DNA from 2 places in the Sulfitobacter sp. D7 genome. Region 2 is predicted to be linked to the other one. Evidence: riboswitches for the same ligand, from Rfam matches in the RefSeq annotation. Region 2 holds a riboswitch; the other holds the start of a gene.
What was found. Region 2 has a riboswitch for thiamine pyrophosphate ahead of thiB (thiamine ABC transporter substrate binding subunit). Riboswitches for the same ligand answer to the same signal wherever they lie in the genome.
Positions count from the first base shown of each region.

Region 1: linked by a shared signal. The riboswitch ahead of thiD (bifunctional hydroxymethylpyrimidine kinase/phosphomethylpyrimidine kinase) and the one ahead of thiB (thiamine ABC transporter substrate binding subunit) in region 2 are both predicted to bind thiamine pyrophosphate.

Region 1 covers NZ_CP020694.1:1,487,183-1,491,595, forward strand. The annotation lists gene B5M07_RS07215 (thiazole synthase) at 1-490, opposite strand, end outside; gene thiS (sulfur carrier protein ThiS) at 494-691, opposite strand; gene B5M07_RS07225 (FAD-dependent oxidoreductase) at 681-1,661, opposite strand; gene thiD (bifunctional hydroxymethylpyrimidine kinase/phosphomethylpyrimidine kinase) at 1,654-2,457, opposite strand; TPP riboswitch at 2,524-2,620, opposite strand; gene B5M07_RS07235 (error-prone DNA polymerase) at 2,732-4,413, opposite strand, start outside.
Region 2 covers NZ_CP020694.1:237,133-241,545, forward strand. The annotation lists gene B5M07_RS01085 (DMT family transporter) at 1-752, opposite strand, end outside; gene aroC (chorismate synthase) at 763-1,872, opposite strand; TPP riboswitch at 1,965-2,066, shown strand; gene thiB (thiamine ABC transporter substrate binding subunit) at 2,101-3,078, shown strand; gene B5M07_RS01100 (thiamine/thiamine pyrophosphate ABC transporter permease ThiP) at 3,054-4,413, shown strand, end outside.

The DNA.
Region 1 (4,413 bases), 1.3 Mb from region 2:
CGTGCAGGTTGTTCAGCCCCAGCCCTGACCCAATCGGCGCGCCCCAAGGCATCAGCACCCGGCAACCCGCATCGACCAGCCGCCCGGCCAGCACCTGATCCTCGGTGGTGTAGGGAAAAACCTCGAACCCATCGGCGCAAAGCGCCTCGGCGGCCTCAACCAAGCCGAAGGGGTCAGGCTGCAGGGTGTCGGCATGGCCGATAACTTCCAGCTTAATCCAATTGGTCCCGAAATACTCCCGCGCCATCTGTGCCGTGGTGATCGCCTCCCGCGCCGAATGGCAACCGGCAGTGTTGGGCAGCAGATGCACGCCGAGCCCGCGCACCATATCCCAAAACGCCTGACCCGCACCCTGTTCGCGGCGCAGGGAAACGGTTGCCACCGGGGCGGCACTTTGGCGAAAGGCGGCCTCCATCACCGCAGGCGAGGGGTAGCGCGCGGTGCCCAGCATCAGCGGCAGGGGCAGAGAAACGCCGTAAAAGTCGCGCATCGCTTAGCCCCCCTGCATGGCGCTGAGCACTTCAAGCCGGTCGCCATCGCTCAGCGTCGTCGCGCCCCGCGCGCCTGCGGGGACGAAATTGCCGTTGAGTGCGGTGGCGACCTTGGCTTCGCCCCAGCCAAGCTCCACCAAGACCGCGTTAAGCTGCGTGGCAGTGACCTCACGCGCTTCGCCGTTCACTTCAATTTTCACGGAATAAATCCCCTGTTGTCGCTGTTGCAAGAAAGGCTGCGGCCTGTTCTGCCAAGGCCGGTGCCATGAGAAACCCGTGCCGAAACAATCCGTTAAGATGCAGCACTGCGCCGCGTTGCACGATGCCGGGAAGGTTGTCGGCAAAGGCGGGGCGCAGGTCGGCGCCCATCTCAATGATCTCGCCTTCGGCAAAGCGCGGGTCGAGCGCATAGGCCGCCGAGAGCAGTTCCAGCGCCGAGCGCGCGGTCATTTGGGCGCGACTGGCGCTTTCGATCTGGGTCGCGCCCAGCATATAAATTCCGTTCCCGCGCGGCACCACATAGAGCGGGTGGCGCGGGTGCAGCAGGCGGATCGGGCGGGTGAGGGTGATCTCAGGCGCGCGCAGCAAGATCATCTCGCCGCGCACCGCCCGCAGGCCGGGTAGGTCGGCGCTGGCGGCCATGCCACGGCAGTCGATCACCGGGCCTGCGACCTTGGATGGGGTGAGGGGCGTGGGCTCGACCTTCACCCCATGGGCGGCGAGCGTTTGGGTAAGATCATGCAGGGCTTGGCGCGGGTTCAGGTGCGCTTCCTCCTCAAAGAACAGCCCGCGCCGATGACGCCCGGTAAGCTCGGGCTCGGAGGCCGCGATGGCGTCGGCGTCGCAAGGGGTGTGGCCGTCGGTCCGGTCGGCGAACCGCTGGATTTCAGCGCGGTCCCGTTCCGGGGCGAGGACCAGCGTGCCCCTGTGGGTGACCTCGGTAATCTCAGACCAGAGCGCTGCCGCGCGCCGCCCGTGGGTCACCACCGCAGGCTCGCTCAGCGCGCCTTCGCAGAAGGGCGCGAGCATCCCGCCCGCCCACCATGAACAGCCATGCGGCCCGGGCGTGCCTTTGCGGTCGACGAGCCTTGGCCGCAGCCCCTGCGCCAGACAGGCCCGCGCGGCCCAAAGCCCCGCCACGCCTGCGCCGATGATGGTGACGTCACTCATGGGGCCAAACCGCGTGGAAATGATGCACCGGGCCGTGGCCACTGCCGATGTTGAGGGTGTCGGCAGCGGCAATGGCGCGTTGCAGATAGGCATGCGCAGCCTGCACGGCCTGCGGCAACGTTTGCCCCCGCGCCAGCCCCGCGGCGATGGCGGCGGAAAGGGTGCAGCCGGTGCCGTGGGTGTTGGCGGTGTGCTGGCGGGGCGCGGAAAGGCGCAGGGTTTCAGCCGCGGTGATCAGCAGATCGACGCAGGTCTCCCCCTTGCCATGCCCGCCCTTCATCAGCACCGCGCCGGGACCGGCCGAGAGCAGGGCGCGGCCCTGTTCCAGCATGGTGGCCTCATCGGTGGCTTCCGGCCTGTCCAGCAGCCGTGCGGCCTCGGGCAGGTTTGGCGTTAGTACATGGGCCAAGGGCAGCATCCGGTCACGCAGTGTCGCCACCGCCTCGGCAGAGAGCAGCGTATCGCCGGATTTTGCCACCATCACCGGGTCGAGCACCACAGGCGCGGCGCAGCCCGCCAGCCCCTCGGCCACGGCGGTGATCGTTTCAGGATCGCCCAACATGCCGATTTTCACCGCACCGATCGCCAGATCGTCAAAGACCGCCGCCATCTGCGCCCGGATCATCGCGGGAGAGATCATCTCGACCCCGGTCACCGCGCGGGTGTTCTGGGCTGTCACGGCGGTGAGCACGCTGGCCCCGTAAACGCCAAGTGCGCTGAAGGTCTTCAGATCGGCCTGAATCCCCGCCCCGCCGCCGCTGTCGGACCCCGCAATCGTCAGTGCTTGAAACGCCATTTGGCCCCCATGTGTTAGATGGGCCAAGGGCGTGTGGATACGGGATAAACGACGGGCCGCGTGGGGCCGATGCTTGGTTCCGTTCCCTACGCCGGTACGACCCGGATCAGGTTCGATGGGTCGGTTTTCACCTCTCAGCCTTGCGGCACCCCAACGGATTGCGGGCAGGCTAGCGAGGCGGGCTGGCAGGGTCAACTGGTGATGGTTAATTTATGAGTTGTCGTTCTGTATCAACTATTTGCGAGTCACACTTCATCAAATACATGAAGATTCGTTAATGAAAATCCCGCGACTTCGGGATCACACGCGCGTCGCGCGGATGGCTATGCATCGCCACCTGACCGGGCAGCGGATGGGTCGGGTGATCACCCCGCGTGGTGATGCCGGGCATCGGTGCGTCCGACAGCGATGCAAGCCTGTCAGAGCGGTCCTTAAGCCGGTCGGCCACCACATGGATCACCCGCCCGTCGGTCTGCACGCGCCCTTCGACCACCAGCAGCCGCGCGGCCATGATCGTGGGGCGGTAAAGCTTGAACATATTGGGCCAGATCACGAGGTTCGCCACGCCGCATTCATCCTCCAGCGTGATGAAACAGACCCCCTTGGCGCTGCCCGGCTTTTGCCGCACCAGCACCAGCCCGGCGAGCTTGACCCGCCGCCCGTGGCCCATTCGCCCCAAATCGCGGGCCGAAGCAAACCCCTGCGCGGCGAGGCTGGAGCGGTAAAAGGACATCGGATGCGCCTTCAGCGACAGGCGCAGCGTTTGGTAGTCGGCCACGACCTGTTCGGCCTTCGGCATCACCGGCAAGGTGACCTCCGGCTCCGGCCCCTGAGCCGCGGCCTCCGCATGGTCAAAGATCGGCAAGGCGGGCGCGTCGCGCAGCCCTTGGGCCTGCCACAGCGCCTGACGTCGGTCGATCCCCATGCTGCGCATCGTGTCGGCGGCGGCAAGCTGGCGGATCGCCTTGGCATCGAGCCCGGCGCGAGACTTGAGGTCTTCGACATCCGCAAAAGGCGCCTCGCGCCGGTCCATGATCCGCGCGGCGGCTTTCTCCTGCAACCCGTCCACCATGCGCAACCCCAGCCGCAGGGCGAAACCGTTGCCACAAGGCTCCAGCGTGCAGTTCCAGTCGGAGTAATTCACATCAACCGCGCGCACCTCGACCTGATGCTCGCGGGCGTCGCGCACGATCTGGGCGGGGGCGTAAAACCCCATCGGCTGCGAGTTCAGCAGCGCGCAGGCAAAGGCCGCCGGGTAGTGGCATTTCATCCAAGACGAGACATAGACCAGCTTGGCAAAACTCGCCGCATGGCTCTCGGGGAAACCATATTCGCCGAACCCCTTGATCTGGTCAAAACAGCGCTGCGCAAAGACCGGGTCATAGCCGCGGTTGGTCATCCGGCCCACCATCTTGTCTTGTAGCTTTTCAATCGTCCCGCGCGAGCGGAAGGTGGCCATGGCCTTGCGCAGCTCATTGGCCTCGGTCGGGGAAAACTGTGCCGCGTCGATGGAGATTTTCATCGCCTGTTCTTGAAAGATCGGCACGCCCAGCGTCCGGCTGAGGATGCTGAACAACTCGTCCTGCGGATAGGCCGGGCCGGGGGCGGGGTAGACGACGCTCTCCATCCCCTGGCGGCGGCGCAGATAGGGGTGGACCATGTCGCCTTGGATCGGGCCGGGGCGGACGATGGCGACCTCGATCACCAGATCATAGAACACGCGGGGGCGCAGCTTCGGCAGCATCGCCATCTGCGCGCGGCTTTCGACCTGAAACACGCCCAGACTGTCGCCCCGGCAGAGCATGTCGTAGGTGGGTCGCCCGGTGGCGTCGTCCTCGTGATCCTCCACCGGGACCGTGGCCAGTTCCAGCGGGCGGTCGTAATGCGCCTCGATCAGATCAAAGCATTTGGCGATACAGGTGAGCATACCAAGCGCGAGGATATCGACCTTGAAAA
Region 2 (4,413 bases):
GGCGCCAGCATCGAAGCCGAGCCAAAGCGATAAGCCGAGGTGATAAGAATCTGCGCCACTCCGCCGATTAACCCTGCCAACACCAGCAAGCCAAAGGTTTGCAGATCAGGCATGACCCAGCCGAAGGGCAGGGTGAAAAGCGCCAAGACCGATGCAGTGACGGAAAAGTAAAAGACGATCGCCGCCGTGTCTTCGTTCTGCACCAATTGCCGGATGTGGATCTGCACAAGGCTGCGCACCATCGTCGCCATCAGGATCAACAGCGCACCAATCGTGGCTGTCTGTTCCATCGTACCGATGCTGCTGAAACGCGGCCAGAGGATGATCATCACCCCGACCAGCCCGATCGCCACGGCAGTCACGCGGATCAGACGGATCTGTTCGCCCAGCAACACGGCGGCAAGGATCACAGTGAAAATCGGTGTGGCAAAGCCGATGGCGGTGACCTCGGGCAGGGGCAGCAGGCCGAGGCCGGTGAAGGTCAGCCCCATTGCCGTGGTGCCGAAAAGCCCGCGCCAGACATGGCCCATCGGGTTTTTCGTCTTCAGCCCGCTTTTCAGTTTGCCGCGTTGCGCCAGCCAGATCAGGATCACCGGAATGGCAAAGAAGGACCGAAAGAAGACGGACTCGCCCGCGGGCACATCGTCGGCCAGCGATTTGATGATCGCAGACATGCAGGTAAAGAGCAGGATCGCCGTGATCTTCAGCCCGACGCCAAGGGCGGGGCGGGCGGAGAAATCATCGACTTTCATGCTCTGGTCCTCATGCTTCGGGGCCGATCCGTCCGCGGTTAGTGCCGATCTGACCGCGGTGCAGCAGCAGGTGATCCAGCAGCACGCAGGCCATCATCGCCTCGCCCACCGGCACGGCGCGGATGCCAACGCAGGGATCATGGCGGCCCTTGGTGATGATCTCGGTCTCTTCGCCTTGTTTGGTGATGGTGCGTCGCGTGGTCAGAATGCTGGAGGTCGGTTTTACCGCAAAACGCACGACCACGTCCTGCCCGGTGCTGATCCCGCCCAAGATACCGCCCGCGTGGTTGGAGGAATACTCCGGCCCCTCTGGCCCCATGGTGATCTCGTCCGCGTTCAGCTCTCCGGTCAGCATCGCGGCTGACATGCCTTCGCCAATTTCCACGCCTTTGACGGCATTGATGCTCATCATTGCGGCGGCCAGATCGGTGTCGAGCTTGCCATAGACCGGGGCGCCGATGCCCGCAGGCACGCCGCGCGCGGTGACTTCGATGATCGCACCCACGCTGCTGCCCGATTTGCGCAGCCCGTCGAGGTACTCGGCCCAATCGCCTGCCGCCTTAGCGTCGGGCACCCAAAACGGGTTCTGCTCGATCTGGTCCCAATCGAACGCATCCCGGTCGATCTTATGCGGACCCATCTGCACCATATAGCCGGTGATCTGCAGGTTCGGGGCCAGCACCTTGATCGCCTCACGCGCCAGTCCACCCGCCGCCACCCGCGCCGCCGTTTCACGGGCCGAGGAACGCCCACCTCCGCGATAGTCACGGATGCCGTATTTCTGGAAATAGGTGATGTCGGCATGACCGGGGCGGAACTTGTCCTTGATATCGCCGTAGTCTTTGGAGCGCTGATCGGTGTTCTCGATCATCAGCTGGATTGGCGTGCCGGTTGTTACCCCTTCGAAGGTGCCCGAGAGAATCCGCACCTCATCCGCTTCACGCCGCTGCGTGGTGTATTTGTTCTGGCCCGGTTTGCGCTTGTCCAACCACTGCTGGATCATGCCCTCGTCAATCGGCACGCCGGGGGGGCAGCCATCAATCGTGGCGCCAAGGGCGGGACCGTGGCTTTCGCCCCATGTGGTGACCCGGTAAAGATGGCCAAAGCTGTTGATCGACATGGGCGGACCTCCTGTTGTCAAACCCTTAGCCGGGGCAGCGCCCTGCCTCAAGGGGATTTGCCTTGCCAATTGTGCAGGTCCGATCTACCCCTGACGCTACCTCGGGGGGCCTTTGGGCTGAGATGTACGTGTTGTGCGGACCCGTTGAACCTGAACCGGTTAACACCGGCGGAGGGAAGGTCCGGACAGACATCCACCTTTTACCTTTCGCCGCAAAAGGAGGATGCAATGAAGTATCTTACACTTGCTGCGGGCGTCTTGGGCGCATCGGCTGCATGGGCCGAAACGCCTGAATTGACGGTCTATACCTACGACAGTTTCGTCACCGAATGGGGCCCCGGCCCGGCCATTGAAGAGGGGTTCGAGGCCGAATGCGGCTGCGACCTGAAATTCGTTGGCATGGGCGATGGCGCGGCACTGCTGGCGCGGCTCAAGCTTGAGGGCGCGCGCTCTGACGCGGATATCGTACTGGGGCTCGACACCAGCCTTGTCGCGGCGGCGAAGGAGACTGAGCTGTTCGCGCCGAGCGGGTTGCAGGCTGACTATGATCTGCCGATCACTTGGGAAGATGACGTCTTCGTCCCCTATGACTGGGGCTACTTCGCTTTTGTCCATGGCACGGACCTCTCCGCGCCCACCGATTTCAAAGCGCTGGCCGAGAGCGATTTGAAGATCGTCATCCAAGACCCGCGCTCCTCAACCCCCGGTCTGGGTCTGCTGATGTGGGTCAAAACGGCCTATGGCGATGAGGCGCCCGAGGTTTGGGCAGGACTGGCGGATAACGTCGTGACCGTCACCAAGGGCTGGTCCGAGGCCTACGGCCTGTTCCTCGAAGGCGAGGCCGACATGGTGCTGAGCTACACCACATCCCCCGCCTATCACCTGATCGCAGAGGAGGATGACAGCAAGACAGCGGCGCTGTTTGACGAAGGCCACTACATGCAGATCGAAGTGGCGGGGAAGCTCGCGGGGTCGGATCAGCCGGAGCTGGCCGATCAGTTTCTGCAATACCTCGTGTCCAACGCGGCGCAATCGGTGTTGCCGACGACCAACTGGATGTATCCCGCCGTGACACCTGAGGGCGGTCTGCCCGAAGGGTTCGACGGGATGATCCAACCCGGCAAGGCGCTATTGGTGCCCAATGCCGAAGTACCTGCGCTCCGTGAGGAGGCCTTGAACGAATGGCTGACCGCGCTGTCGCGCTAAGCAGCAAGACGGGGCTTTTCGCCGCCGCTCTGGTCGCGGGCCTGATCCTTGCCGCCCTGGTCGCCGTTTTCATGGCGGCCGATGTGGGGGCAGGGCTCGGCGCGGCGGACTGGGCGGCGGTGCGTTTTACTGTCACGCAGGCGGTGTGGTCGGCGGTGCTGTCTGTGCTGCTGGCGGTGCCGGTCGCGCGGGCCTTGGCGCGGCGGCGGTTTTGGGGGCGCGGGTTGCTGATTACATTGCTCGGCGCGCCCTTTATCTTACCGGTGATCGTAGCGGTGTTGGGGTTGCTGACGGTCTTTGGCCGCTCGGGCGTGCTGAACCAATTTGGCGCGGCTCTGGGCCTGCCGCCCGTGTCGATCTACGGGCTGCATGGCGTCGTTCTGGCCCATGTTTTCTTTAATCTTCCGCTGGCGACACGGCTTTTGCTGCAAGGCTGGCAGAGCATACCGTCCGAGCGATTTCGACTGGCCGGGCAGCTGCAGATGACGCCCCGTGCACTGTTTCTGGCGCTGGAATGGCCAATGCTGCGGCAGGTGCTGCCCGGCGTGGCGGCGCTGATCTTCGTGATTTGTCTGACCAGTTTTGCCGTGGCCCTGACACTGGGTGGTGGGCCACGCGCGACGACGATCGAGCTGGTGATCTATCAGGCGTTTCGGTTTGATTTTGACCTTGGGCGGGCGGCGCTTTTGTCGGTGGTGCAGCTTGTGCTCGCCGGTGCTGCGGCGGTTGCGGCGCTTTGGCTGATCCCGCCGATCAGCTTGGGCGGTGGGCTGGACCGCCCCCTGCGCCGCTGGGATGCGCTGGGCGGGGGGCAGCGAGCGTTGGACATTACCGTGATTTCGGTTGCCGCATTGTTTTTGCTGCTGCCGCTGGGGGCTGTAGTGCTGCGCGGATTGGTAGGTTTGGGGCAACTGCCGCCTTCGGTGTGGCAAGCTACATTGAATAGCATTCTGGTGGCGGGCTTCAGCGTGATGGTACTTGCCGCACTGGCCTTGCCGATGGCGGGTTGGATCGCTACCCGGCGGCGCGGCGGGGTGGAGGCGATTGGCCTGATGGGGCTTGCGGCCTCTCCGCTGATGATCGGCACGGGCTGGTTCATCATGATCAACCCGGTGCTGGATCCCGCGCGGCTGAGCCTCCCCGTTACGGCCCTCGTGAACGCGCTGATGGCGCTGCCTTTCGTGCTGCGCATTCTGGTGCCGCGGCTGCGTGAAACGTTGCAGGATTATGGCCCGCTGACGCAGACCCTCGGCATGAATGGTTGGGCGCTTTGGCGTCTGTTGGTCTTGCCGCGCTTGCGTCCACAACTGGGCTTTGCCGCCGGGCTGACCGGGG